Salinarimonas sp.: one gene and its partner. The protein of the gene in region 2 interacts with the protein of the main gene of each other region in a pairwise test. Links are inferred from orthologs where the notes say so. Each region holds a gene or a part of one and is shown on either strand. Other genes may lie near its edges.

Region 1 (4,718 bases), 3.5 Mb from region 2 along the record:
CTTCGTCAACGTGAAGGTCGACCGCGAGGAGCGGCCGGACGTGGACCACGTCACCATGTCCGCGCTCCACGTTCTGGGCCAGCCCGGCGGCTGGCCGCTGACCATGTTCCTGACGCCCGAGGGCGCGCCCTTCTGGGGCGGGACCTACTTCCCGAAGGAGCCGCGCTTCGGCCGGCCGGGCTTCGTGCAGGTCCTGCGCGAGATCGCCCGGCTGTGGCGCGAGGAGGGCGCGAAGGTCGCCGCCAACCGCGAGGCGATCGCGCAGGCGCTGGCGGACGCGCAGGCCGCCGAGGACGCGCCTGGGATGGGCGTGGCCGAGCTCGACCTCCTCGGCGCGCGGCTCGTCCAGGCCTTCGATCCGGTCGACGGCGGGCTGAAGGGCGCGCCCAAGTTTCCCAACCCGACAATCCTCGAGATGCTCGACCGCTTCGCGCGCCGGCAGGGTCACGCGCAGGCGAAGCGGGAGGCGGTTCGCCAGCTGGAGCGCATGGCGCGCGGCGGCATCCGCGATCATCTCGGTGGCGGCTTCGCGCGCTATTCCGTCGACGAGCGCTGGCTCGTCCCGCATTTCGAGAAGATGCTCTACGACAACGCCCAGCTGCTCGAGCTCTATGCGCTGGCCGCGTCCGAGGAGCAGGATCCCGTCCGTCGGGAGCTCTTCGAGACGTCCGCTCGCGGGATCGTCGCCTGGCTCGCCCGCGAGATGACGACGCCCGAGGGCGCCTTCGCCGCCAGCCTCGACGCCGATTCGGAGGGCGAGGAGGGGAAGTTCACCGTCTGGCGGCTGGACGAGATCCGCGAGGTTCTGGGCGAGCCGGACGCGGCCCTGTTCGCCCGCCATTACGACGTGACGCCGCAGGGCAACTGGGAGGGCGTCGCGATTCCCAACCGGCTCGACACGCCCGATCCGGACCCGCAGACCGCCCACCGCCTCGAGACGATGCGCGAGGCGCTCCTCGCCCGGCGCGAGACGCGGGTGCGGCCGGGGCTCGACGACAAGGTTCTGGCGGACTGGAACGGGCTCGCCATCGCCGCGCTCGTCCGGGCGGGCATCCTCATGGACGCGCCCGGCTGGATCGAGCGGGCGCGCGCGGCCTTCGGCTTCGTCGCGGGCGCGATGAGCCGCGACGGCCTTCTCGGTCACGCCTGGCGCGCCGGCCGGCTCGTCCATCCGGGCTTCGCCACGGATCACGCCGCGATGATGCGCGCCGCACTCGTCCTGCACGAGGCGACGGGGGAGGGCGCGTATCTCGCGCAGGCGCGGAACTGGCGGGACGCGCTCGAGGCCGAGTATCGCGTGGCCGAGACCGGCCTCCTCGCCATGACCGCCGCCTCCGCGACCGACTCGGCGCTGGCGCTGCGCCCGCAGCCGCTCGCCGACGAGGCGACCCCCAACGCCAACGGGCTCTACGCCGAGAGCCTGGTTCGGCTGGCGCAGATCACCGGCGCGGCGGAAGACCGGGAGCGCGCGGAGGCCTTCCTCGCGCGGGCCACAGGCGCCGCCCGCGCCGCGCCCATCGGCCACGCCTCGCTGCTCAATGCCCTCGATCTCCACCTGACGGGACTGTCGGTGGTCGCCACCGGGCCCGACCGCGAGGGCCTCGCACGGGCGGCCCTGCGCCTGCCCTATCTCGGCCGCACCGTCGTCGCAGACCCGGAGAGCCTCGCGGCCGACCACCCGGCCCGCTCCGCCCTCTCCGACGCGACCCAGGCGATCCTCTGCGCCGGCGCCCGCTGCTCGCTCCCGGCCCGGACGCCGGAAGAGGTCGCCCTGCGCGCGCGGGAAATGCGGAATCGGTGACCCGACGCGACAAAGCCGCCCAGGAGGGCGGCTTTCTCGTCGGGACGCGCAGGCGCCGCGATCACGTGTTCATCGAATCGAAGAACTCGCCGTTCGACTTCGTGGCGCGCAGCTTGTCGAGCAGGAACTCGATCGCGTCCACCGTGCCCATCGGGTTGAGGATGCGGCGCAGCACGTACATCTTCTTGAGCACGTCCGGCGGAACCAAGAGCTCCTCCTTGCGCGTGCCCGAGCGGGTGATGTCGAGGGCCGGGAAGGTGCGCTTGTCGGCCACCTTGCGGTCGAGGATGATCTCGGAATTGCCGGTGCCCTTGAACTCCTCGAAGATCACCTCGTCCATGCGCGAGCCGGTGTCGATCAGCGCGGTGGCGATGATGGTCAGCGAGCCGCCTTCCTCGATGTTTCGCGCCGCGCCGAAGAAGCGCTTGGGGCGCTGGAGCGCGTTGGCGTCGACGCCGCCGGTCAGCACCTTGCCCGAGGACGGCACCACCGTGTTGTAGGCGCGGCCGAGACGGGTGATCGAATCGAGCAGGATGACCACGTCGCGGCCGTGCTCGACCAGGCGCTTGGCCTTCTCGATCACCATCTCCGCCACCTGGACGTGGCGCACCGCCGGCTCGTCGAAGGTCGAGGAGATCACCTCGCCCTTCACCGAGCGCTGCATGTCCGTGACCTCCTCCGGCCGCTCGTCGATGAGCAGCACGATGAGGTAGCACTCCGGGTGATTCGTGGTGATCGACTGCGCGATGTTCTGCATCAGCACGGTCTTGCCGGTGCGCGGCGGGGCGACGATGAGGCCGCGCTGGCCCTTGCCGATCGGCGAGACGATGTCGATGATCCGCGCCGAGTAGTCCTTGCGGGTCGGGTCCTGCTGCTCGAGCTTGAGACGCTCGGTCGGATAGAGCGGCGTCAGGTTGTCGAAGTGGACCTTGTGGCGGATCTTCTCGGGATCCTCGAAATTGACCGTGTTGACCTTGAGCAGGGCGAAATAGCGCTCGCCCTCCTTCGGCCCCCGGATCGGCCCCTCCACCGTGTCGCCCGTGCGCAGGCCGAAGCGGCGGATCTGCGAGGGCGAGATGTAGATGTCGTCCGGGCCCGGCAGGTAGTTCGAATCCGACGAGCGCAGGAAGCCGAAGCCGTCCTGCAGCACCTCGACCACCCCCTCGCCGATGATTTCGACGTCGCGGGTGGCGAGCTGCTTGAGGATCGCGAACATCAGCTCCTGCTTGCGCATGGTGCTGGCGTTCTCGACCTCGAGCTCCTCCGCGAAGGTCGTCAGCTCGGTCGCCGTCTTGGACTTGAGGTCCTGCAGCTTGATCTCCCGCATGGCGGGATCAGCGGGAGAATTCTCTCGAATGGGGGCGTTCAGGATATCGTCTTCGATCATGGGCCGTTCGCCGGGAGGACGTTCGCTCGGAGGCGGGGGTCGACAGGCCGTGGCGCGTACGTCGCTTCGAGGTCGAGAGCCGGGGCTGTGCCGGGTCCTCGTTCGCCTGACCGAAAGCGCGACCTGTCGTGAGAGGGAGGGTAAGGTGCTGCTTATCGCGTTTTCGCACCCCGCTCAACCCCCAAACGCGCTCACCAGAAAATTGGTTTCACGATCACGAGGACGACGATGCCGATCATGAGCAGGGTCGGCGCCTCGTTGAAGGCCCTGTAGTACGTGGACGATTTGGCGTTCGCGTCCCCGGCGAAGGCCTTCACGTAGCGCGCCATCAGGTGATGCGAAATAAGGAGGCCGAGGACGAGCAGCAGCTTGAAGTGCAGCCAGCCCTGGCTCCACCAACCGCCGAGAAAGCCGAGCCAGAGCCCCGTCGCCACCGAGACGATCATCGCCGGCGTCGTGATCGCCTTGAGCAGCCGCCGCTCCATCACCTTGAAGGTCTCGCTCTGCTGCGAGCCCGCCTCGGCGCTCGTGTGGTAGACGAACAGCCGCGGCAGGTAGAGAAGGCCCGCCATCCAGGCGATGATGGCGATGACGTGCAGGCTCTTGAGCCAGAGATACCCGTCGAACAACGTGGTCACGCTCCCCGCACCCGCGCGATCATCGCCTCGACATGGGCGATGGGCGTTTCCTTCTCGATCCCGTGGCCGAGATTGAACACGTGCGGCCGCCCGCGGGTCGCGGCGAGGATCGCGTCGATCCCCTCCTCCAGAGCCCGGCCGCCGGCGACGAGGGCGAGCGGGTCGAGATTGCCCTGGGACGGCAGCCCTTCCGGCAGCCGCGCGACGGCGGCGGCGATGTCCGTCTGCCAGTCGACGCCCACCGCGTCCGCGAAGCCGGCGGCGGCCAGGCGATGCAGGTGCCCGCCGCCGCGCACGAAGACGATGATTCGGGCCTGGGGACGCTCGGCCTTCACCCCCTCCACGATCCGCCGCAGCGGGCCGAGGGAGACCGTCTCGACGAGGGAAGGAGGCAGGCTCGTGCCCATGCTCTCGAAGATCTGCACCGCGTCCGCGCCGGCGTCGATCTGCGCGACGAGGTAGCGGATCGAGGTCTCGACGAGCCTCTCGATCAGCCCGATCACGAAAGCGGGGTCGCGATAGACGGCGAGCCGCAGCGGCGCCTGCTCGGGCGTCGAGCGCCCGGCGATCATGTAGCTCGCGAGCGTCCAGGGCGCGCCGCAGAAGCCGAGCAGCGTCGTCTCGGAGGGCAGCTCGGCGCGCAGCCGGCGCACGGTCTCGATGACCGGCGCGAGGTGCTCGAGCGGATCCTTGTCGGCGCCGAGACGCTTCACGTCGTCGAGCGTGGCGATCGGCGCGAGGCGCGGGCCCTCGCCCTCCTCGAACCAGACCTTCTGGCCGAGCGCGTGCGGGACGACGAGGATGTCCGAGAACAGGATCGAGGCGTCGAAGCCGAAGCGCCGGATCGGCTGGAGGGTGACCTCCACCGCGAAATCCGGGTTGTAGCAGAGCT
Region 2 (4,761 bases):
CCGTCATGGCGGGGACGAGGTGGTAGGACTGGAAGACGATGCCGATGGCGCGCCGGCGCAGCTGCGTGCGGGCGCGCTCGTCCGCCTCCTCCAGCGCGTGGCCGAGCACCCGGGCGCGCCCGCCGGTGGGCCGCTCGAGCCCGCCCATCACCGCGATCAGCGAGGACTTGCCGGAGCCCGACGGGCCCATCACCGCGAGCGCCTCGCCGGGGGAGAGAGTGAGGTCGAGCCCGCGCAGGACGGCGACCTCGCCCTCCGGCGAGGGGTAGGAGAGCGTCAGGTCGGAGAGGGCGACGAGGGGATCGGCATGCGGCATCGAGTTTTCCTTCGCCGCGAAAGCTAGCGCATCCGCGGGGGAAGGCGAGGGCGCGCCGGAACCGTGCGAAGGAACCGCGGGCGCGCCGACGCGTCGTCGAGGCGACCCCGCCCTGCGAAGGAGCCTGCCCATGACCCCGCGCGCCGTCCTCTCCACCGCCCTCGCGCTCGCCTTCGTGGGCCCGCCCGCCCTCGCGCAGCAGCAATCCGGCGCGGCGGCGACCCCCACGCCGATGCCCCGCCCCGACGGCATGGCGGAGGCCGCGACGGCCCTGCGCGACGCGGCCGAGAACGCGCTCCTCGTGCGCGACCTCCTCGGCAAGGAGGTGGCGGATCCGAGCGGCGGGAGCGTCGGCACCATCGCGAATCTCGCGGTGATCCCCGGCGGGCGCATCGTCGCCGCGATCCTCGAGACGCCGGACGGGACCCGCGTGCCCGTGCCCTTCGCGGCGGTGAAGGTCGCGGCGAAGGCCTCGACCGTGTCGCTGACGAAGCCGCTCTCGGAGCTGCAGGCCGGAGACGCCTACGGCGCGCTGGAGGACGCGGCGGCGCAGCTGGGGCTGTGAGGGCGCACGTCCCCTCTTGAAACCCCACGAAAACCCCGCTAAGCGGGCGCCCAAACCGCCCGTAGCCGGCGCGCGTCCGCGCGCATACCGGGCACGGACCACGCCCGAGGCCGCGCGGCGCGCGTGCGCAGGGCACAAGCGAGCGCGCCCAACCGAGCGCACGACGTCAGGAAGCGAGCGATGGCTAAGGCAAAATTCGAGCGTACGAAGCCGCACTGCAACATCGGGACGATCGGCCACGTCGATCACGGCAAGACGTCCCTGACGGCTGCGATCACGAAGGTGCTGGCTGAGACCGGCGGGGCGACGTTCACGGCCTACGACGCGATCGACAAGGCTCCCGAGGAGAAGGCGCGCGGGATCACGATCTCGACGGCGCACGTCGAGTACGAGACGACGAACCGTCACTACGCGCACGTCGACTGCCCCGGGCACGCGGACTACGTGAAGAACATGATCACGGGCGCGGCGCAGATGGACGGCGCGATCCTGGTCGTGTCGGCGGCCGACGGCCCGATGCCGCAGACGCGCGAGCACATCCTGCTGGCGCGCCAGGTCGGCGTGCCGGCTCTGGTCGTGTTCATGAACAAGGTCGACATGGTCGACGATCCGGAGCTGCTCGAGCTCGTCGAGCTCGAGATCCGCGAGCTCCTGTCGAAGTACGACTTCCCCGGCGACGACATCCCGATCACCAAGGGCTCTGCCCTGATGGCGCTCGAGGACAAGTCCCCCGAGATCGGCAAGCAGGCGATCCTCGCGCTGATGGCGACGGTGGACGAGTACATCCCGACGCCGGAGCGCCCGATCGACCAGCCGTTCCTGATGCCGATCGAGGACGTGTTCTCGATCTCGGGCCGCGGCACGGTGGTGACGGGCCGCGTCGAGCGCGGGATCATCAAGGTGGGCGAGGAAGTCGAGATCGTCGGCATCCGCGACACCGTCAAGACGACCGTCACGGGCGTCGAGATGTTCCGCAAGCTGCTCGATCAGGGCCAGGCGGGCGACAACGTCGGCGTCCTGCTGCGCGGCACCAAGCGCGAGGACGTGGAGCGCGGCCAGGTCGTGTGCAAGCCGGGTTCGGTGAAGCCGCACAAGAAGTTCAAGGCCGAGGCCTACATCCTCACCAAGGAGGAGGGCGGGCGCCACACGCCGTTCTTCAACAACTACCGTCCGCAGTTCTACTTCCGCACGACGGACGTGACCGGGATGGTGAAGCTGCCCGAGGGCACCGAGATGGTGATGCCGGGCGACAACGTCGCCATGGAGGTCGAGCTGATCGCGCCGATCGCCATGGAGGAGAAGCTGCGCTTCGCCATCCGCGAGGGCGGCCGCACCGTCGGCGCCGGCGTCGTCGCGGCGGTCCTGGACTGAGGGATCTCGCGCCCCCCGAAAAAACGCGGGGCGGGCTTCACAAGCCGATTGTCTTCCGGGAGGCGATGCGCTAACCATCGCCTCCCGGCCCCGGAAGACCCAGAACACGGCGCTTCCGGACCGCCGTAGGAGTGTAGCTCAACTGGTCAGAGCACCGGTCTCCAAAACCGGGGGTTGGGGGTTCGAGTCCCTCCACTCCTGCCAACCGGCAGGGAATCGACGGCAGGATCAGGCGCGGGCTCGGGGACGAGCGCCGCGCTTTTCGTTTCCCGCTCACGCCGCCGCCGCCATCTTCCCGCAGGGGAGGCGGGCCGCGTGAGCGGCCCGGAGGGGCGGTCGTTTCGCGAGGGGCAAACGTCCCTTGATTAATCGCGGCGGCGTCTCTATTACACGGTCTCCGGTTCGGCCGGCGCGCCCCCCGCGGCGCTCCCGGACCGCCGTAGCCGACAGGTTTCTCCAGCCCTCCCGCCGATCTTCGCGATGCGCGACGGCCGGCGGCGGGGCGATTTGGCGTGAAGCGAAAGATGGCCAAGGGCAAGACCACACCGTTCGAGTTCCTCCAGCAGGTGCGCCAGGAAGGGTCCAAGGTGACCTGGCCGACGCGCAAGGAGACGATGGTGACGACCGGCATGGTCTTCGTCATGGTGCTTCTCGCGGCGCTCTTCTTCCTCGTCGTCGACCAGATCCTGCGCTTCGGCGTCGGCCTGGTCCTCGGTCTCGGCGGCTGAGGGGAGGGGAGAGCATGGCCAAGCGCTGGTACATCGTCCACGCCTACTCGAACTTCGAGAACAAGGTCGCGCAGTCGCTCAAGGACCAGGCCGAGCAGCGCAATCTCTCGGAGATGTTCGAGGAGATCCTCGTCCCGACCGAGAAGGTCGTCGAGGTGCGCCGCGGCCGCAAGGTCGACGCCGAGCGCAAGTTCTTCCCGGGCTACGTGCTCGTGAAGTGCGAGATGACGGACGAGGTCTATCACCTCATCAAGAACACCCCCAAGGTCACGGGCTTCCTCGGCGCCGACAAGGCGAAGCCGATGCCGATCCCGGACCACGAGGCGGAGCGGATCAAGGGCCAGGTGGCGGAGGGCGTCGAGCGCCCCAAGCCCTCGGTCTCCTTCGAGGTCGGCGAGACGGTGCGCGTTTCCGACGGCCCCTTCGCCTCCTTCAACGGCGTCGTCGAGGAAGTCGACGAGGGCCGCTCGCGGGTGAAGGTCGCCGTGTCGATCTTCGGCCGCGCCACCCCGGTGGAGCTGGAATACGGCCAGGTCGAGAAGGTCTGAGGACCGCTCGACCCGGACGCATCGCGCCGGCGCCTCCCGCGCCGGCGTGAACGACGCGCGGGAGGCCTGCCCGGACGCCATCCGGGCCTCGACCGGCCGCACCGCGCCCTGCAACCCTCCGCCCCCGGCCGGCAGCCGGCGGCGGACGCTACGGACGCAGTCTCATGGCGAAGAAGATCACGGGCTACATCAAGCTCCAGGTCCCGGCCGGGGCGGCCAACCCCTCCCCGCCGATCGGCCCGGCGCTCGGCCAGCGCGGCCTCAACATCATGGAATTCTGCAAGGCCTTCAACGCGAAGACCGGGCAGATGGAGAAGGGCACCCCGATCCCGGTGATCATCACCGCGTATCAGGATCGCTCCTTCACCTTCGAGATGAAGCAGCCGCCGGTCACCTACTGGCTGAAGAAGGCCTCCGGCGTGCAGAAGGGCGCGACGGCTCCCGGCAAGGGCGGCCCGGTGGGCAAGGTCACCGCCGAGCAGATTCGCGAGATCGCCGAGAAGAAGATGGTCGATCTCAACTGCGATTCGATCGAGGCGGCCGCCGCCATGATCGAGGGCTCGGCCCGTTCGATGGGCCTCGAGGTCGTGGGCTGAGGAGGACGAGATGGCCAAGGCTGGAAAGCGTATCCGCGCCGCCCGCGAGGGCATCGACCCGACGAAGCTGTACGGGCTCGACGAGGCGATCGCGCTCCTCAAGGAGCGCTCGAAGGTGAAGTTCGACGAGACGCTCGAGATCGCGATGAACCTCGGCGTCGACCCCCGCCACGCCGACCAGATGGTCCGCGGCGTCTGCAACCTGCCCAACGGCTCGGGCCGCACGGTCCGCGTCGCGGTGTTCGCGCGCGGCGCCAAGCAGGACGAGGCGAAGGCGGCCGGCGCCGACGTCGTCGGCGCGGAGGATCTCGTCGAGCAGATCCAGGGCGGCACGATCGACTTCGATCGCTGCATCGCGACGCCCGACATGATGCCGCTCGTCGGCCGTCTGGGCAAGGTGCTGGGCCCGCGCGGCCTGATGCCGAACCCGAAGGTCGGCACCGTCACCATGGACGTGAAGGGCGCCGTCGAGGCCGCCAAGGGCGGCGCCGTCGAGTTCCGCGTCGAGAAGGCCGGCATCGTGCACGGCGGCGTCGGCAAGCTCTCGTTCGAGCCGGCCAAGCTCGCCGAGAACGTCAAGGCCTTCGCCGACGCGGTGATCAAGGCGAAGCCGTCGGGCGCCAAGGGCACCTACGTG

The links.
Region 1: the proteins of nusG (region 2) and rho interact in binary tests that used the Escherichia coli proteins (3 or more experiments, as listed by UniProt). The link is inferred for Salinarimonas sp. from one-to-one orthologs.

Annotation. Positions count from the first base shown.
Region 1 is NZ_CP157794.1:5,159,999-5,164,716, forward strand. The notes cover bases 996-3,950. They hold rho (transcription termination factor Rho), read right to left. Parts: upstream 3,129-3,950; coding sequence 1,863-3,128; downstream 996-1,862. Other genes in these bases: ABL310_RS23980 (thioredoxin domain-containing protein), read left to right, coding at 996-1,801; hemJ (protoporphyrinogen oxidase HemJ), read right to left, coding at 3,380-3,826; hemE (uroporphyrinogen decarboxylase), read right to left, coding at 3,823-3,950. Also shown: more of ABL310_RS23980, read left to right, coding at 1-995; more of hemE, read right to left, coding at 3,951-4,718. UniProt on the Escherichia coli protein: Facilitates transcription termination by a mechanism that involves Rho binding to the nascent RNA, activation of Rho's RNA-dependent ATPase activity, and release of the mRNA from the DNA template.
Region 2 is NZ_CP157794.1:1,708,646-1,713,406, forward strand. Bases 1,764-4,761 are described here. They hold nusG (transcription termination/antitermination protein NusG), read left to right. Parts: upstream 1,764-2,994; coding sequence 2,995-3,528; downstream 3,529-4,761. Other genes in these bases: tuf (elongation factor Tu), read left to right, coding at 1,764-2,252; secE (preprotein translocase subunit SecE), read left to right, coding at 2,777-2,980; rplK (50S ribosomal protein L11), read left to right, coding at 3,693-4,124; rplA (50S ribosomal protein L1), read left to right, coding at 4,135-4,761. Outside these bases: ABL310_RS07910 (ABC transporter ATP-binding protein), read right to left, coding at 1-316; ABL310_RS07915 (PRC-barrel domain-containing protein), read left to right, coding at 447-881; more of tuf, read left to right, coding at 1,062-1,763. UniProt on the Escherichia coli protein: Part of the processive rRNA transcription and antitermination complex (rrnTAC). The complex forms an RNA-chaperone ring around the RNA exit tunnel of RNA polymerase (RNAP).